DNA from 3 places in the Kosakonia calanthes genome. Region 1 is predicted to be linked to each of the others. Evidence: predicted binding sites of a transcription regulator. Region 1 holds the regulator's gene; each other region holds the start of a gene.
The links. The regulator PurR, encoded in region 1, represses purine synthesis genes. The targets are predictions, from matches to a motif close to CANGCAAACGTTTGCNTG.
Positions count from the first base shown of each region.

Region 2: a site for PurR is predicted at 1,839-1,856, ahead of cvpA (colicin V production protein). Genes of this name have one in related genera too.
Region 3: a site for PurR is predicted at 2,320-2,337, ahead of purL (phosphoribosylformylglycinamidine synthase). Genes of this name have one in related genera too.

Region 1 covers NZ_CP151800.1:2,659,556-2,664,295, reverse strand. The annotation lists gene punC (purine nucleoside transporter PunC) at 1-274, opposite strand, end outside; gene punR (DNA-binding transcriptional activator PunR) at 386-1,297, shown strand; gene purR (HTH-type transcriptional repressor PurR) at 1,317-2,342, opposite strand; gene AAEY27_RS12455 (YnhF family membrane protein) at 2,640-2,729, shown strand; gene AAEY27_RS12450 (MFS transporter) at 2,904-4,088, shown strand; gene sodB (superoxide dismutase [Fe]) at 4,131-4,712, opposite strand.
Region 2 covers NZ_CP151800.1:1,532,600-1,537,339, forward strand. The annotation lists gene folC (bifunctional tetrahydrofolate synthase/dihydrofolate synthase) at 1-1,011, shown strand, start outside; gene dedD (cell division protein DedD) at 1,001-1,690, shown strand; gene cvpA (colicin V production protein) at 1,912-2,400, shown strand; gene purF (amidophosphoribosyltransferase) at 2,581-4,098, shown strand; gene AAEY27_RS07215 (UbiX family flavin prenyltransferase) at 4,194-4,740, shown strand, end outside.
Region 3 covers NZ_CP151800.1:1,293,876-1,298,615, forward strand. The annotation lists gene tadA (tRNA adenosine(34) deaminase TadA) at 94-555, shown strand; gene mltF (membrane-bound lytic murein transglycosylase MltF) at 604-2,154, opposite strand; gene purL (phosphoribosylformylglycinamidine synthase) at 2,428-4,740, shown strand, end outside.

The sequences.
Region 1 (4,740 bases):
GTATCCATAATGTACCCACGCAACCTAACGCGAAAATGGTCAACCCGATCAGCAGAATCGGTTTGCGTCCATAACGATCCGACAGCGGCCCCCACACCAGTTGCGCGATCGCGAACCCCGCCAGAAAGAGGCTGAGCGTGGCGCTGACCACGGCGGAAGAGGTTTGCAAATCTTGTTGTATTGCACTGAAAGCGGGCAGGTACATGTCGGTGGCTAAAAAGCCCAGCACGCTTAATCCCGCGAGCCAGACTAAAAATCCTTTGCCAGGTTGCATTATGGTTTCTCTTTGTTGCAGGTATTTAGGGGTGTCGAGTGTAAGGAGTGCAATAACAGTTGTGAAACGCTAATATTTGCGCATTGGTTTCAAAATTTTTGCAGGCAGATTATGTGGTCAGAATATTCCCTTGAAGTGGTTGATGCGGTGGCGCGCAATGGCAGTTTTAGCGGTGCGGCGCAAGAGTTGCATCGCGTGCCTTCTGCGGTGAGCTATACCGTTCGGCAACTGGAAGAGTGGCTGGCGGTTCCGCTGTTTGTGCGTCGCCATCGTGATGTAGAGTTAACGCCCGCAGGCGTCTGGTTTTTGAAAGAAGGGCGTTCTGTTATCAAAAAAATGCAGGTCACCCGCCAGCAGTGCCAGCAAATCGCCAATGGCTGGCGCGGGCAACTGGCGATCGCGGTGGACAATATCGTTAAACCTTCGCGCACGCGGCAGCTAATCGTTGATTTTTATCGCCATTTCAGTGATGTCGAATTACTGGTTTATCAGGAGGTGTTTAATGGCGTCTGGGATGCGCTTTCTGACGGACGCGTTGAGTTGGCGATTGGCGCAACGCAGGCCATTCCGGTCGGTGGACGTTATGCGTTTCGCGATATGGGCATGCTTAGCTGGAAATGCGTGGTTTCCAGTCAACATCCTTTGGCTGCAATGCCCGGCCCGCTAAGTGATGAGACGTTGCGCAACTGGCCTTCGCTGATTCAGGAAGATACGTCGCGTTCATTACCGAAACGCATTACCTGGCTGCTGGATAACCAAAAACGCGTGATTGTCCCGGATTGGGAATCGTCGGAAGCCTGTCTCTCGGCGGGGCTGTGTGTGGGCATGGTGCCGGCGCATTTTGCCAGACCGTGGTTGGATAGCGGAGCCTGGGTGGCGCTCGAACTGGAAAACCCGTTTCCGGATGCGGCTTGCTGCCTGACATGGCAACAAAACGAGGCATCGCCCGCCTTAAATTGGCTGCTGGAGTACCTGGGAGATAGCGAAACGCTGAACAGTGAATGGTTGCGGGAGCCGGAGTAACGGCCCCCGCGAAAGAAGATTAACGGCGGTAGTCGCGGAACGGGCCATCGGCCACCGAGCGGCGCTCTACCAGGCGCGGATGCACCTCAATCGATTGCGACTCTTCACGTTTGTTGACGATGCGGTCAAGCAACATGGTAAAGGCGGTTTCACCCAATGAATCTTTCGGCTGATGAATCGTCGTCAACGCTGGCGTGAAGAAGCGAGAGTTGCGCACATTGTCATAACCGATAACCGAAATATCCTGCGGTACGCGTAAACCCATCTCATCAGCGGCGCACAGTGCGCCCATCGCCATAATATCACCGCCGCAAAAAACGGCGGTAGGGCGGTGCGACTGGCCGAGGATCTGCTGCATGGCGCGGTAACCAGATTCCGGTTCGAAGTCGCCCTGCACAATCCAGTTTTCCGGGACGGAAATCATGGCTTCTTCCATCGATTTCATAAAGCCCGCCAGACGGCCTGCGCCGGTATTACGCTCCAGCGGGCCGGGGATCACGCCGATATCGCGATGCCCGCGTTCAATAAGATAGCGGCCTGCCATATAACCGCCTTCGAAGGCGTTATCAATGACAGAATCGGTAAAATCGGCTTTTGCTTCGCCCCAGTCCATCACCACCATCGGAATGTGGCGATACTCTTCCAGCATGCTTAAAACAGATTCGGGATATTCAGAGCACATAACCAACAGGCCGTCGACGCGTTTTTGCGCCATCATCGACAAATAAGCGCGCTGTTTTTCGTGGCTATTCCATGCGTTACCCAGAATCAGGGTGTAGCCTTTCTGGAAACATTTCTTTTCGACAGCTTCGATGATTTCGGCAAAATAGGCCGCTTCGCTGCTGGTGGCCAATAAACCGATAGATTTTGTGTGATTGACTTTCAAACTGCGCGCCACGGCGCTCGGCGAATAGTGCAGTTCTTTGATCGCGGCCCACACGGCGTTGCGCGTCTCTTCGGCGACGAAGCGTGTTTTGTTAATTACATGTGATACGGTTGTAGTGGAAACGTTTGCTCGTTTCGCGACGTCTTTAATCGTTGCCATCAGATATTACTCCAGACCATATCGTAAGCTCCTGATAATACTTAAGGTAAACGTTTGCCTTTAAACACCCTGAACTCAGCAAAAAGAGTGCGGTACGCCGGGAAAACGACACTGGACGTCAGGAGGGGAGTCAATGGCCGGTACGCTTATAAATTTAGCGTCGAATTTTGTCTTATCTTGAGCAAAAGGGGAAGAGTTAAAACGATTCTCCCTCTAATTCCCGCAAGATTTTTAGGATAATTTGTGCAAAAATGCGCTATCTCACTTTTTGTGGGGAAATTAAAAGGAGAGAAATTGATGAGCACCGATCTTAAGTATTCATTATTCACCACCGTCATCGTTCTGGGTCTGATTGTTTTCGGCGCGCTGACCGCAGCACTGCATTGATCTATCGCGAGGGAGAGCTTTCTCCCTCGGTTTTCCTGCCTTATCTCCTGCATTTGTATCTGTTGCGCAATAATCTTTTGTCATTCAGCTAACTTCTAATTTATGTGACAGCTGTCATACTTTTGTCTTCAACGACAGAGTCGAGCGTCGGCATGTCATTTTCGGAGCCAAAATATGAAAATTAATTTCCCTTTGCTGTCCCTGGCTATCGGTGCCTTCGGTATCGGTACTACGGAGTTTTCCCCAATGGGATTACTGCCGGTGATTGCCCGCGGCGTTGACGTTTCCATTCCGGCGGCAGGGATGTTGATTAGCGCATACGCTATCGGCGTGATGGTCGGCGCCCCCCTGATGACGCTGCTGCTGTCGCATCGCGGTCGTCGTAACGCGCTGATCTTTTTGATGTCTATTTTTACCTTGGGTAACGTGTTGTCGGCCATTGCGCCAGACTACTCCACATTAATGCTCGCCCGCATCGTTACCAGCCTGAACCACGGCGCATTCTTCGGCCTCGGTTCGGTGGTGGCCGCAAGCGTGGTTGCGAAAGAAAAACAGGCCAGCGCAGTCGCCACCATGTTTATGGGGCTGACCATCGCTAATATCGGCGGCGTGCCTGCCGCTACCTGGCTGGGTGAAACCATCGGCTGGCGCATGTCATTTATGGCCACTGCCGGACTGGGCGTGATTGCTATGTTGAGCCTGTTCTTCTCTCTGCCAAAAGGCGGCGCGGGTGCGCGTCCGGATGTCCGCAAAGAGCTGTCAGTACTGATGCGTCCGCAGGTTCTCTCTGCGTTACTGACCACCGTGCTGGGTGCTGGAGCCATGTTTACGCTCTATACCTATATCTCTCCGGTACTGCATACCATTACTCATGCTACGCCGGTATTTGTTACCGCCATGCTGGTACTGATTGGTGTGGGCTTCTCGATTGGTAACTATCTCGGTGGGAAACTGGCGGACCGCTCTGTTACCGGCACGCTGAAAGGCTTCCTGGTGCTGCTGATTGCGATCATGCTGGCCATCCCGTTCCTGGCGCGCAGTGAAATTGGCGCAGCCATCAGCATGGTGGTGTGGGGCGCGGCGACCTTTGCGGTGGTTCCGCCGTTGCAGATGCGTGTGATGCGCGTTGCGCATGAAGCGCCGGGCCTGTCGTCTTCGGTTAACATCGGTGCCTTTAACCTCGGTAACGCCCTGGGTGCAGCGGCAGGTGGTGCGGTGATTTCTGGCGGTCTGGGGTATGCGTTTGTATCGGTGATGGGCGCAATCATCGCCGGATCGGGTTTGTTGGTGGTGCTGCTTACCAGCCGTACTCAGCCAGAAACTGCCTGTGCGACGCTGAATAACAAATTGAATCAATAAGAAGGAGGGGCTTGCCCCTCCTTTTTTTATGCAACAAAAAGGTTATGCGGCAAAATTTTTTGTCACGAACGCCCAGTTAACCAGCGCCCAAAAATGCTCAAGGTAGCTCGGACGAGCGTTACGGTAATCAATGTAATAGGCATGTTCCCACACATCGATCGTTAACAACGGTGTCGCATCCGTCGTCAGAGGCGTACCGGCGTTAGACGTCGAAACAATCGCCAGTGTGCCATCCGCGTTTTTCACCAGCCATGTCCAGCCTGCACCGAAGTTTTTCACTGCCGCGTCGGTAAACTGCGCTTTGAACTCGGCGAAACTGCCAAAGGATTGGGCAATCGCCGTTGCCAGTTCGCCTGTTGGCTCACCACCAGCGTTAGGTGCCAGGCAGTTCCAGTAAAAGCTATGGTTCCAGACCTGCGCAGCATTGTTGAAAATGCCGCCTTCGCTGTTCTTCACAATCGCTTCCAGCGTTTGGCCTTCAAAAGCGGTACTTTTGATCAGGTTATTGAGATTGGTGACATACGTTTGATGGTGCTTGCCATAATGGTATTCCAGCGTTTCCGCCGAAATGTGCGGCATCAGGGCGTCTTTGGCATACGGTAATGCGGGTAGTTCGAACGACATTGCTGCTCTCCTTTATTCTTGTCATACA
Region 2 (4,740 bases), 1.1 Mb from region 1:
GTGCGTTACACCGAGCGCGTGCGCGTGCAGGGGGGCGAACTGGCGGAAAGTGCGCACACGCAATCTTTCGCCGAGATTGAAGCCGTGCGCGGTGAAATTTCTCTGAGCTATTTTGAATTCGGCACGCTGTCAGCGCTGTGGCTGTTTAAACAGGCGCAGCTGGACGTGGTGATCCTCGAAGTCGGGCTGGGTGGTCGTTTAGACGCAACCAATATGGTCGATGCCGATGTCGCCGTGGTGACCAGTATCGCCCTGGATCATACCGACTGGCTGGGGCCGGATCGCGAAAGCATCGGGCGCGAAAAAGCCGGTATCTTCCGCGCGGGCAAGCCTGCGGTGGTGGGCGAGCCGGATATGCCGCACACCATTGCCGATGTGGCGCAGGAAACAGGCGCGCAGCTGTTGCGCCGTGGCGTTGACTGGCGTTACGAAGTCGACGCAAATGGCTGGCACTTTAGCGATGCGCAGGGTGAACTGCGTGATTTGCCGTTGCCGCAGGTGCCGCAACCGAATGCCGCGACCGCGCTTGCCGCGCTTCGCGCCAGCAAACTGGATGTGAGCGAGCAGGCGATTCGCGACGGTATCGCTAACGCGATTTTACCGGGACGTTTTCAGATTGTGAGCGAGTCGCCGCGTTTGATCCTCGATGTCGCGCATAATCCGCATGCCGCGGGCTATCTTGCCGGGCGTCTGGCTGCGCTGCCGAAAACCGGGCGCGTGCTGGCGGTGGTCGGCATGCTGCATGATAAAGACATCAAAGGAACACTTGCCTGTCTGGAGCCGGTGGTCGATAGCTGGTATTGTGCCCCTCTGGAAGGGCCGCGCGGTGCAACGGCAGAGCAACTGCTGGCGCATCTGAAATCGGGCCAATCATGGCCGGATGTTGCACAGGCCTGGCAGGCGGCAATGGCAGACGCTAACGCCTGCGATACCGTGTTAGTGTGTGGATCGTTCCACACGGTGGCGCATGTCATGGAAGCGATGGACGCGGGGAGAACCGGTGGCAAGTAAGTTTCAGAACCGTTTGATGGGCACCATTGTGCTGGTCGCGCTCGGGGTCATTATTCTTCCCGGGCTGCTCGACGGGCAGAAAAAGCATTACCAGGATGAGTTCGCGGCGATCCCGCTGGTGCCAAAACCAGGCGATCGCGATGAGCCGGATATGATGCCAGCGGCAACTCAGGCGCTCCCGGCCCAGCCGCCGGAAGGTGCGGCTGAAGAGGTGCGGGCCGGAGATGCGGAATCGCCATCGTTGGATGCGTCCAGACTGGTGGCAAACAGCGATCCCGATCCGGAAGTTGCCAGTTCGCCGGTTGTGACGCCGAAGCCGAAACCGGCCGAGAAGCCGCAGCCAAAACCTCAGCCACAGCAGCAGACTGCGCCGCGCGAGCAGCAGCAGGCAGCGAACGAGACGCCAAAAGTGCAGGATGATAAATCCGCCCCGACTGGCAAAGCGTATGTGGTGCAACTGGGTGCGCTGAAGAACGCGGATAAAGTGAATGAAGTGGTGAGCAAATTGCGCGGCGCGGGTTATCGCGTTTACACGTCGCCGACAACGCCCGTTCAGGGTAAAATCACCCGCATTCTGGTGGGACCCGATGCCTCACGGGATAAGTTAAAAGATTCACTTGGCGAGCTTAAACAGTTGTCAGGTTTAAGCGGCGTGGTGATGGGTTACAGCGCTAATTAACAGGTCAACCTCGCTTCGTTTTACAGGCAAAAAGCCGTGAAACAGGGCGGGGGAAACCGATAAAACCTACGCCCGAAGAGGCCAAAGTTGCGATGGCGTTGAATATTTTTTCAGCGCCATTTTTATTTCCGCGCGGGAAGGAAATCCCTACGCAAACGTTTTCTTTTTCTGTTAGAATTCGCCCCGAACTGGACGACAGGGCGTAAAATCGTGGGACATATATGGTCTGGATTGATTACGCCATCATTGCGGTGATTGGTTTTTCTTGTCTTGTAAGCTTGATCCGCGGCTTTGTTCGTGAAGCGTTATCGCTGGTAACCTGGGGCTGTGCCTTCTTTGTTGCCAGTCATTACTACACTTACCTGTCAGTTTGGTTCACGGGCTTTGACGACGAACTGGTACGTAATGGCATTGCCATCGCTGTACTGTTTATCGCGACGTTGATTGTGGGCGCTATCGTTAACTATGTCATCGGTACGCTGGTGGAGAAAACCGGCCTGTCGGGTACAGACAGGGTGTTGGGGATCTGTTTTGGCGCGCTACGCGGCGTGCTGATCGTCGCCGCCATTCTGTTCTTCCTTGATACCTTTACAGGCTTGTCTAAAAGCGAAGACTGGCAAAAGTCGCAGCTTATCCCGCAATTCAGCTTCATCATCAGATGGTTTTTTGACTATCTGCAAAGCTCGTCGAGTTTCTTGCCCAGGGTCTAAGCCCTGAGATGTAGCTTAGAGTTTGGTTTATTAGGCTATTTTACTTGCCATTTTGAACCTGGGCAGTGCTCACAATCCTCGCGTACTACGTGTACGCTCCGGTTGTTGCGCGCTGTCCGTGTTCAAACTGTCTTCGACAATTACGCCTACTAAACCAAACTCTTAACGAGGAAAAGACGTATGTGCGGTATTGTCGGTATCGCCGGTTTTATGCCGGTAAACCAGTCGATTTATGACGCGTTGACGGTGCTCCAGCACCGTGGGCAGGATGCTGCGGGCATCATCACCATTGATGCCAATAACTGTTTCCGTCTGCGTAAAGCGAACGGCATGGTCAGTGATGTGTTCGAAGCCCGCCATATGCAGCGTATGCAAGGCAATATGGGGATTGGTCACGTACGTTATCCAACCGCTGGCAGTTCCAGCGCTTCCGAAGCGCAACCGTTTTACGTTAACTCCCCCTATGGCATCACGCTGGCGCATAACGGCAATCTGACCAATGCGCACGAACTGCGTAAAAAGCTGTTCGAAGAGAAGCGTCGCCACATTAACACCACTTCTGATTCTGAAATCCTGCTCAATATTTTCGCCAGCGAGCTGGATAACTTCCGCCACTATCCGCTGGAAGCAGACAACATTTTTGCTGCCATTGCTGCGACGAATCGCCAGATTCGCGGCGCTTACGCCTGCGTAGCGATGATTATCGGCCACGGCATGGTCGCTTTCCGCGATCCGAACGGCATTCGCCCGCTGGTGCTCGGCAAGCGCGATCTCGGCGACGGTCGCACCGAATACATGGTGGCCTCTGAAAGCGTGGCGCTTGATACGCTGGGCTTTGAGTTCCTGCGTGATGTCGCGCCGGGTGAAGCGGTGTACATCACCGAAAAAGGCCAACTGTTCAGCCGCCAGTGCGCGGAAAACCCGGTCAGCAACCCGTGCCTGTTTGAGTACGTTTACTTTGCACGCCCGGACTCGTTCATCGACAAAATTTCCGTTTACAGCGCCCGTGTGAATATGGGCACCAAGCTTGGCGAGAAAATTGCCCGCGAGTGGGAAGATCTGGATATTGATGTGGTCATCCCAATCCCGGAAACATCCTGCGATATCGCACTGGAAATCGCCCGCATTCTTGGCAAACCCTACCGGCAGGGCTTTGTGAAAAACCGTTATGTTGGCCGTACGTTTATCATGCCAGGCCAGCAACTGCGCCGTAAGTCAGTGCGTCGCAAACTGAACGCCAACCGCGCAGAGTTCCGCGATAAAAACGTGCTGCTGGTGGATGACTCCATCGTGCGCGGCACCACGTCCGAGCAGATCATCGAAATGGCGCGTGAAGCCGGTGCGAAGAAAGTGTATCTCGCCTCTGCGGCACCGGAAATTCGTTTCCCGAATGTGTACGGCATTGATATGCCGACCGCCAATGAATTGATCGCGCACGGTCGCGAAGTGGATGAAATCCGCCAGATCATCGGCGCTGACGGCCTGATTTTCCAGGATCTCAACGATCTGATTGACGCAGTACGCGCCGAGAATCCAGACATTCAGCAGTTCGAATGTTCGGTGTTTAATGGTATCTACGTCACGAAAGATGTTGATCAGCAATACCTTGATTATCTCGACTCCCTGCGTAATGACGATGCCAAAGCGGTACAGCGTCAGAACGAAGTGGAAAGTTTAGAGATGCATAACGAAGGTTAATCCTGCCGCGCCCCTCGCCACGAGGGGCGCAATCAGTTGCAACGCCCTCTATAATCAGGCAAAGTTTGCCCTTACTTATGCGGGTGGATTATCAAATGAAACGACTCATAGTGGGGATCTCAGGTGCCAGCGGCGCGATTTACGGCGTGCGTTTGTTACAAGTGCTGCGCGACGTAGCCGAGGTCGAAACCCATCTGGTGATGAGTCAGGCCGCTCGCCAAACACTCTCCCTGGAAACGGATTTATCCCTGCGTGACATTCAGTCACTGGCGGATGTGGTGCATGACGCCCGCGATATCGCCGCCAGCATCTCCTCCGGTTCCTTCAAAACCGCCGGCATGGTCATCCTGCCATGCTCGATCAAAACCCTTTCCGGTATTGTTAACAGTTACACCGACAGCCTGCTGACCCGCGCGGCGGATGTCGTGCTGAAAGAGCGCAGGCCGCTGGTGTTGTGTGTGCGTGAAACGCCGTTGCATCTTGGTCACCTGCGTTTGATGACCCAGGCGGCCGAATTAGGTGCCATGATTATGCCGCCGGTTCCGGCGTTTTATCACCGCCCGCAGAGCTTACAAGATGTGATTGATCAAACGGTTAACCGTGTGCTGGATCAGTTTGATATCGAACTGCCGCAAGATTTAT
Region 3 (4,740 bases), 1.4 Mb from region 1:
TGTCGAACAGGTGAGGGCTGTGTATAATGCGCCCCGCCTGAATCACTGGAGTACTTTTCTTTGTCCAATCCCGAACTGAATCACGATTATTGGATGCGTTATGCGTTGACGCTGGCGAAGCGTGCCCGGGACGAAGGTGAAGTGCCTGTCGGCGCGGTGCTGGTGCATAACAATCAGGTGATTGGCGAGGGGTGGAACCGCCCGATTGGTCGCCACGATCCGACGGCGCATGCGGAAATTATGGCGCTGCGTCAGGGCGGGCTGGTGTTGCAAAACTATCGTCTGATTGACACCACGCTCTATGTCACGCTGGAACCTTGCGTGATGTGCGCAGGCGCAATGGTGCACAGCCGCATTGGGCAATTAGTGTTCGGCGCGCGTGATGCCAAAACCGGCGCGGCCGGTTCGCTGATGGATGTGCTGCATCATCCGGGAATGAATCACCGGGTGGATATCACCGAAGGGGTATTGCGCGACGAATGCGCCGCGATGCTCAGCGATTTTTTCCGCCAGCGCCGGCAGGAGAAAAAAACGCAGAAATTATTGAAATCGTAGGCCGGATAAGCGCAGCGCCATCCGGCAATCTGCCATCCGGCAACCTTCTTACCGGTTCACTTTCAACTGCAATGCATCCGGTACCGGTATGGGGTTGTGCGAGAACGCCTCATTGCCGGTAAAGGCGCTAAACGGCAGCACGCCGTAAGCCGGGCGATTGAGCTCATCCGTCGACACCGCCGGGTAGCTTTGCGCCAGTTGCAGCGCTTTGGCGGCCTCTTTCTCTTTCTCCAGCAAATACCCGACCAGGCTTATCTCGTATTTGCGGATATTTTCCACATAAGCATAGGCTTCATGCCCGCGGGCATAACCGTAGGTGAGTTTGCTGTAATACTGTTTTTGGCTCAGCATCGGCAGGCGCTGTTTCACATCGGCCCAGCTATCCGGGTTGCCTCTGGTTTTCGCCGTCAGCGCGCGGGCATCCAGCATATGCGCATAGCCCATGTTGTAAGCCGCCAGCGCAAACCAAATCTTCTCATCCTGCGGCACCGTGTCCGGCACTTTGCTCATCATATCCTGCAAGTAACGTGCGCCACCGCTGATGCTCTGCTCGGCGTCGGTACGATCGCTTAAGCCCAAACTTTGCGCCGTGTTACGCGTCAACATCATTAGCCCGCGCACGCCGGTCGGCGAGGTGGCCTGCGAATCCCAGTGTGATTCCTGATAAGAGATAGCCGCCAGCAAACGCCAGTCGATCTCCTGGGCATACTTTTCAAACAGCGGTTGTAAGTCTGGCAACACGCTGTCGACGGCGCGCAAAAAAGTGCGGGTATCAACATAATCGAAATCTTCGCCGTGCCCGAGGTACTTCTCTTCCAGCCGGGCGAGCGTACCGTCTTCATTAATATTGTTGAAGAAGTCGAGCATCGCCGCTGACAGGGTATTATCGTCGTCGCGCTGACTAAACCAGGTCACCGGTTGTTCATCGGTAATATCAAGCGCCACCGCCAGTTCGGGATGCACGCGCTGGAACAGACTGATCGCCACGGAATCCGCGACGGTATAGCTCAACTTGCCTTCCACGACCTGCTCAAGCAGCGCGGTCGTGCCGAGTTTCGGATCCACTGTCCAGCTTAAGTTCGGGTATTTCTTCTCTTTTAGCTCGCGCAGATCGTCCAGCGCCACATGGCCTGGCGCGACGGTTAACTGGCCTTCGTCGACGTTTTCCAGGGTGCGTGGTCGATAGCTGCCCACGCGATACACCAACTGCTGGGAAACCGAATAGTAGACCGGTCCGGTCTGGTAACTCTTCACGCGTTCATTGTTATACACCAGCCCGGCGGCGAGCATATCGGCGTTGTCATTATCCAGATCGTCAAACAGTTGGCTGATGTTTTGTCGCACCGTCATTTTCAGTTTGACGCCAAGATAGTCGGCGAAATGCTGTGCTAAATCGTAATCCAGCCCATAAGTTTTGCCGTCGATAGTGGTGTAAGTGAGCGGCGTGGCAATGGTACTGACGCGCAATTCCCCGCGCGCTTTAATCGCCGCGATGCGGTTGTCGGCTTTGCCGAACCAAGGGATTGACGGCCACAAGGCCGCTGCCAGCAGCAGGGTGACGATGCCGATGAGCAGATAATTAATCTTAAATCTTTTCAAGGAGTTAATTCTCTGCGCCGTGCTTTGCCTCAGGGGGTTTTTGACGTTAAACCAGTAAGGTTTATCGGTGATTGAGCGGCATTTTGCGCAACAAAACGCCAATTGGCAACTAATTAGAGTGTTTAGGTAACAGCTATTGTTAAAAATTGGTGGGGATTTTATTTCGACGCAAACGGTTTCGTCGGCGCGCAGGATTCTCTATAATGACGCCCGTTTTCCCCTGGTGCACACTTTAAGCGTCCCCGACGCTTCGTAATCGAAGACGAGAGACTTATGATGGAAATTCTGCGTGGTTCGCCTGCATTGTCCGCTTTCCGTATCAACAAACTGCTGGCACGCTTTCAGGCCGCCAACCTTCCGGTGAGCAATATTTACGCTGAGTATGCTCACTTCGCCGATCTGAATGACACGCTCACCGAAGAAGAATATGCCCGGCTCCAGCGCCTGCTGAAATATGGGCCAAGCCTCAGCAGCCACACGCCGACCGGAAAATTACTGCTCGTCACTCCTCGTCCTGGCACCATCTCTCCCTGGTCTTCCAAAGCTACCGATATCGCCCATAACTGCGGCCTTGACAAAATCAATCGCCTCGAGCGCGGCGTGGCGTACTACGTCGACGCGGCCGGGCTGAGCGACACCCAGTGGAATGACGTGGCTGCATTGCTGCATGACCGCATGATGGAGAGCGTATTCGCAGCGCAATCCGACGCCGCACGCCTGTTCGAACACCACCAGCCTGCGCCGGTACAGAGCGTGGATTTACTCGGCGAAGGCCGCCAGGCGCTGATCGACGCTAACCTGCGTCTCGGCCTGGCGCTGGCCGACGATGAAATTGATTACCTCCAGGATGCATTTACTCGCCTGGGGCGCAACCCGAACGACATTGAACTCTACATGTTCGCGCAGGCGAACTCGGAGCACTGCCGTCACAAAATTTTCAACGCCGATTGGATTATCGACGGCGAGCAACAGCCGAAGTCGCTGTTCAAAATGATCAAAAATACCTTCGAACAAACGCCGGATTTCGTGCTGTCTGCCTATAAAGACAACGCGGCGGTGATGGAAGGTTCAGAAGTCGGGCGCTTCTTCGCCGATCGCGGGGAAGGCCGTTACGATTTCCATCAGGAACCGGCACATATTCTGATGAAAGTCGAAACCCATAACCACCCGACGGCCATTTCGCCGTGGCCGGGTGCCGCAACAGGTTCCGGCGGTGAAATCCGTGATGAAGGCGCAACCGGGCGCGGCGCGAAGCCAAAAGCGGGGCTGGTCGGTTTCTCTGTCTCGAATTTACGCATTCCGGGCTTTGAACAGCCGTGGGAAGAAGATTTTGGTAAGCCGGACCGTATCGTCAACGCGTTGGATATCATGACCGACGGCCCGCTCGGCGGCGCCGCGTTTAACAACGAATTTGGTCGCCCGGCGCTGAATGGCTACTTCCGTACTTACGAAGAGAAAGTGAACAGCCACAACGGCGAAGAGCTGCGCGGTTACCACAAGCCGATCATGCTGGCAGGCGGCATTGGTAACATTCGTGCCGACCACGTGCAAAAAGGCGAGATCACCGTTGGCGCGAAACTGATCGTCCTCGGCGGCCCGGCGATGAACATTGGCCTCGGCGGTGGCGCGGCATCCTCTATGGCGTCTGGTCAGTCTGATGCGGATCTCGATTTCGCCTCGGTACAGCGCGACAACCCGGAAATGGAGCGTCGTTGCCAGGAAGTGATCGACCGTTGCTGGCAACTGGGCGATGCCAACCCGATCCTCTTTATTCACGATGTTGGTGCGGGCGGTTTGTCCAACGCCATGCCGGAGCTGGTGAGCGACGGCGGTCGCGGCGGGCGTTTCGAGCTGCGCGATATTCTCAGCGATGAGCCGGGCATGAGCCCGCTGGAAATCTGGTGTAACGAATCTCAGGAGCGCTATGTGCTGGCGGTTGCCGCCGATCAACTGGCGCTGTTCGACGAACTGTGCCGCCGCGAGCGCGCGCCGTACGCGGTCATCGGTGAAGCCACAGAAGCGCAGCACCTGACGCTCAATGACAACCATTTCAACAACCAGCCGATCGATATGCCGCTGGATGTGTTGCTGGGCAAAACGCCGAAAATGACCCGTGATGTGGCGACGCGTCAGGCGACGGGCGACAGTTTTGACACCCGCACGATTACGCTGGCTGACGCGGTAAACCGCGTGCTGCACTTGCCAACCGTGGCGGAAAAAACCTTCCTGGTGACTATTGGTGACCGTACCGTTACGGGTATGGTGTCGCGTGATCAGATGGTTGGCCCGTGGCAGATCCCGGTCGCAAACTGCGCCGTTACGACCGCCAGCCTCGACAGCTACTATGGCGAAGCGATGTCGCTGGGCGAACGCGCGCCGGTCGCGCTGCTGGACTTCGCCGCCTCTGCCCGTCTGGCGGTCGGTGAAGCATTAACGAACATCGCGGCGACGCAGATTGGCGATATCAAACGCATCAAACTGTCGGCGAACTGGATGGCGGCGGCGGGTCACCCTGGCGAAGACGCCGGTCTGTACGCCGCGGTAAAAGCCGTGGGTGAAGAACTCTGTCCGGCGCTCGGCCTGACC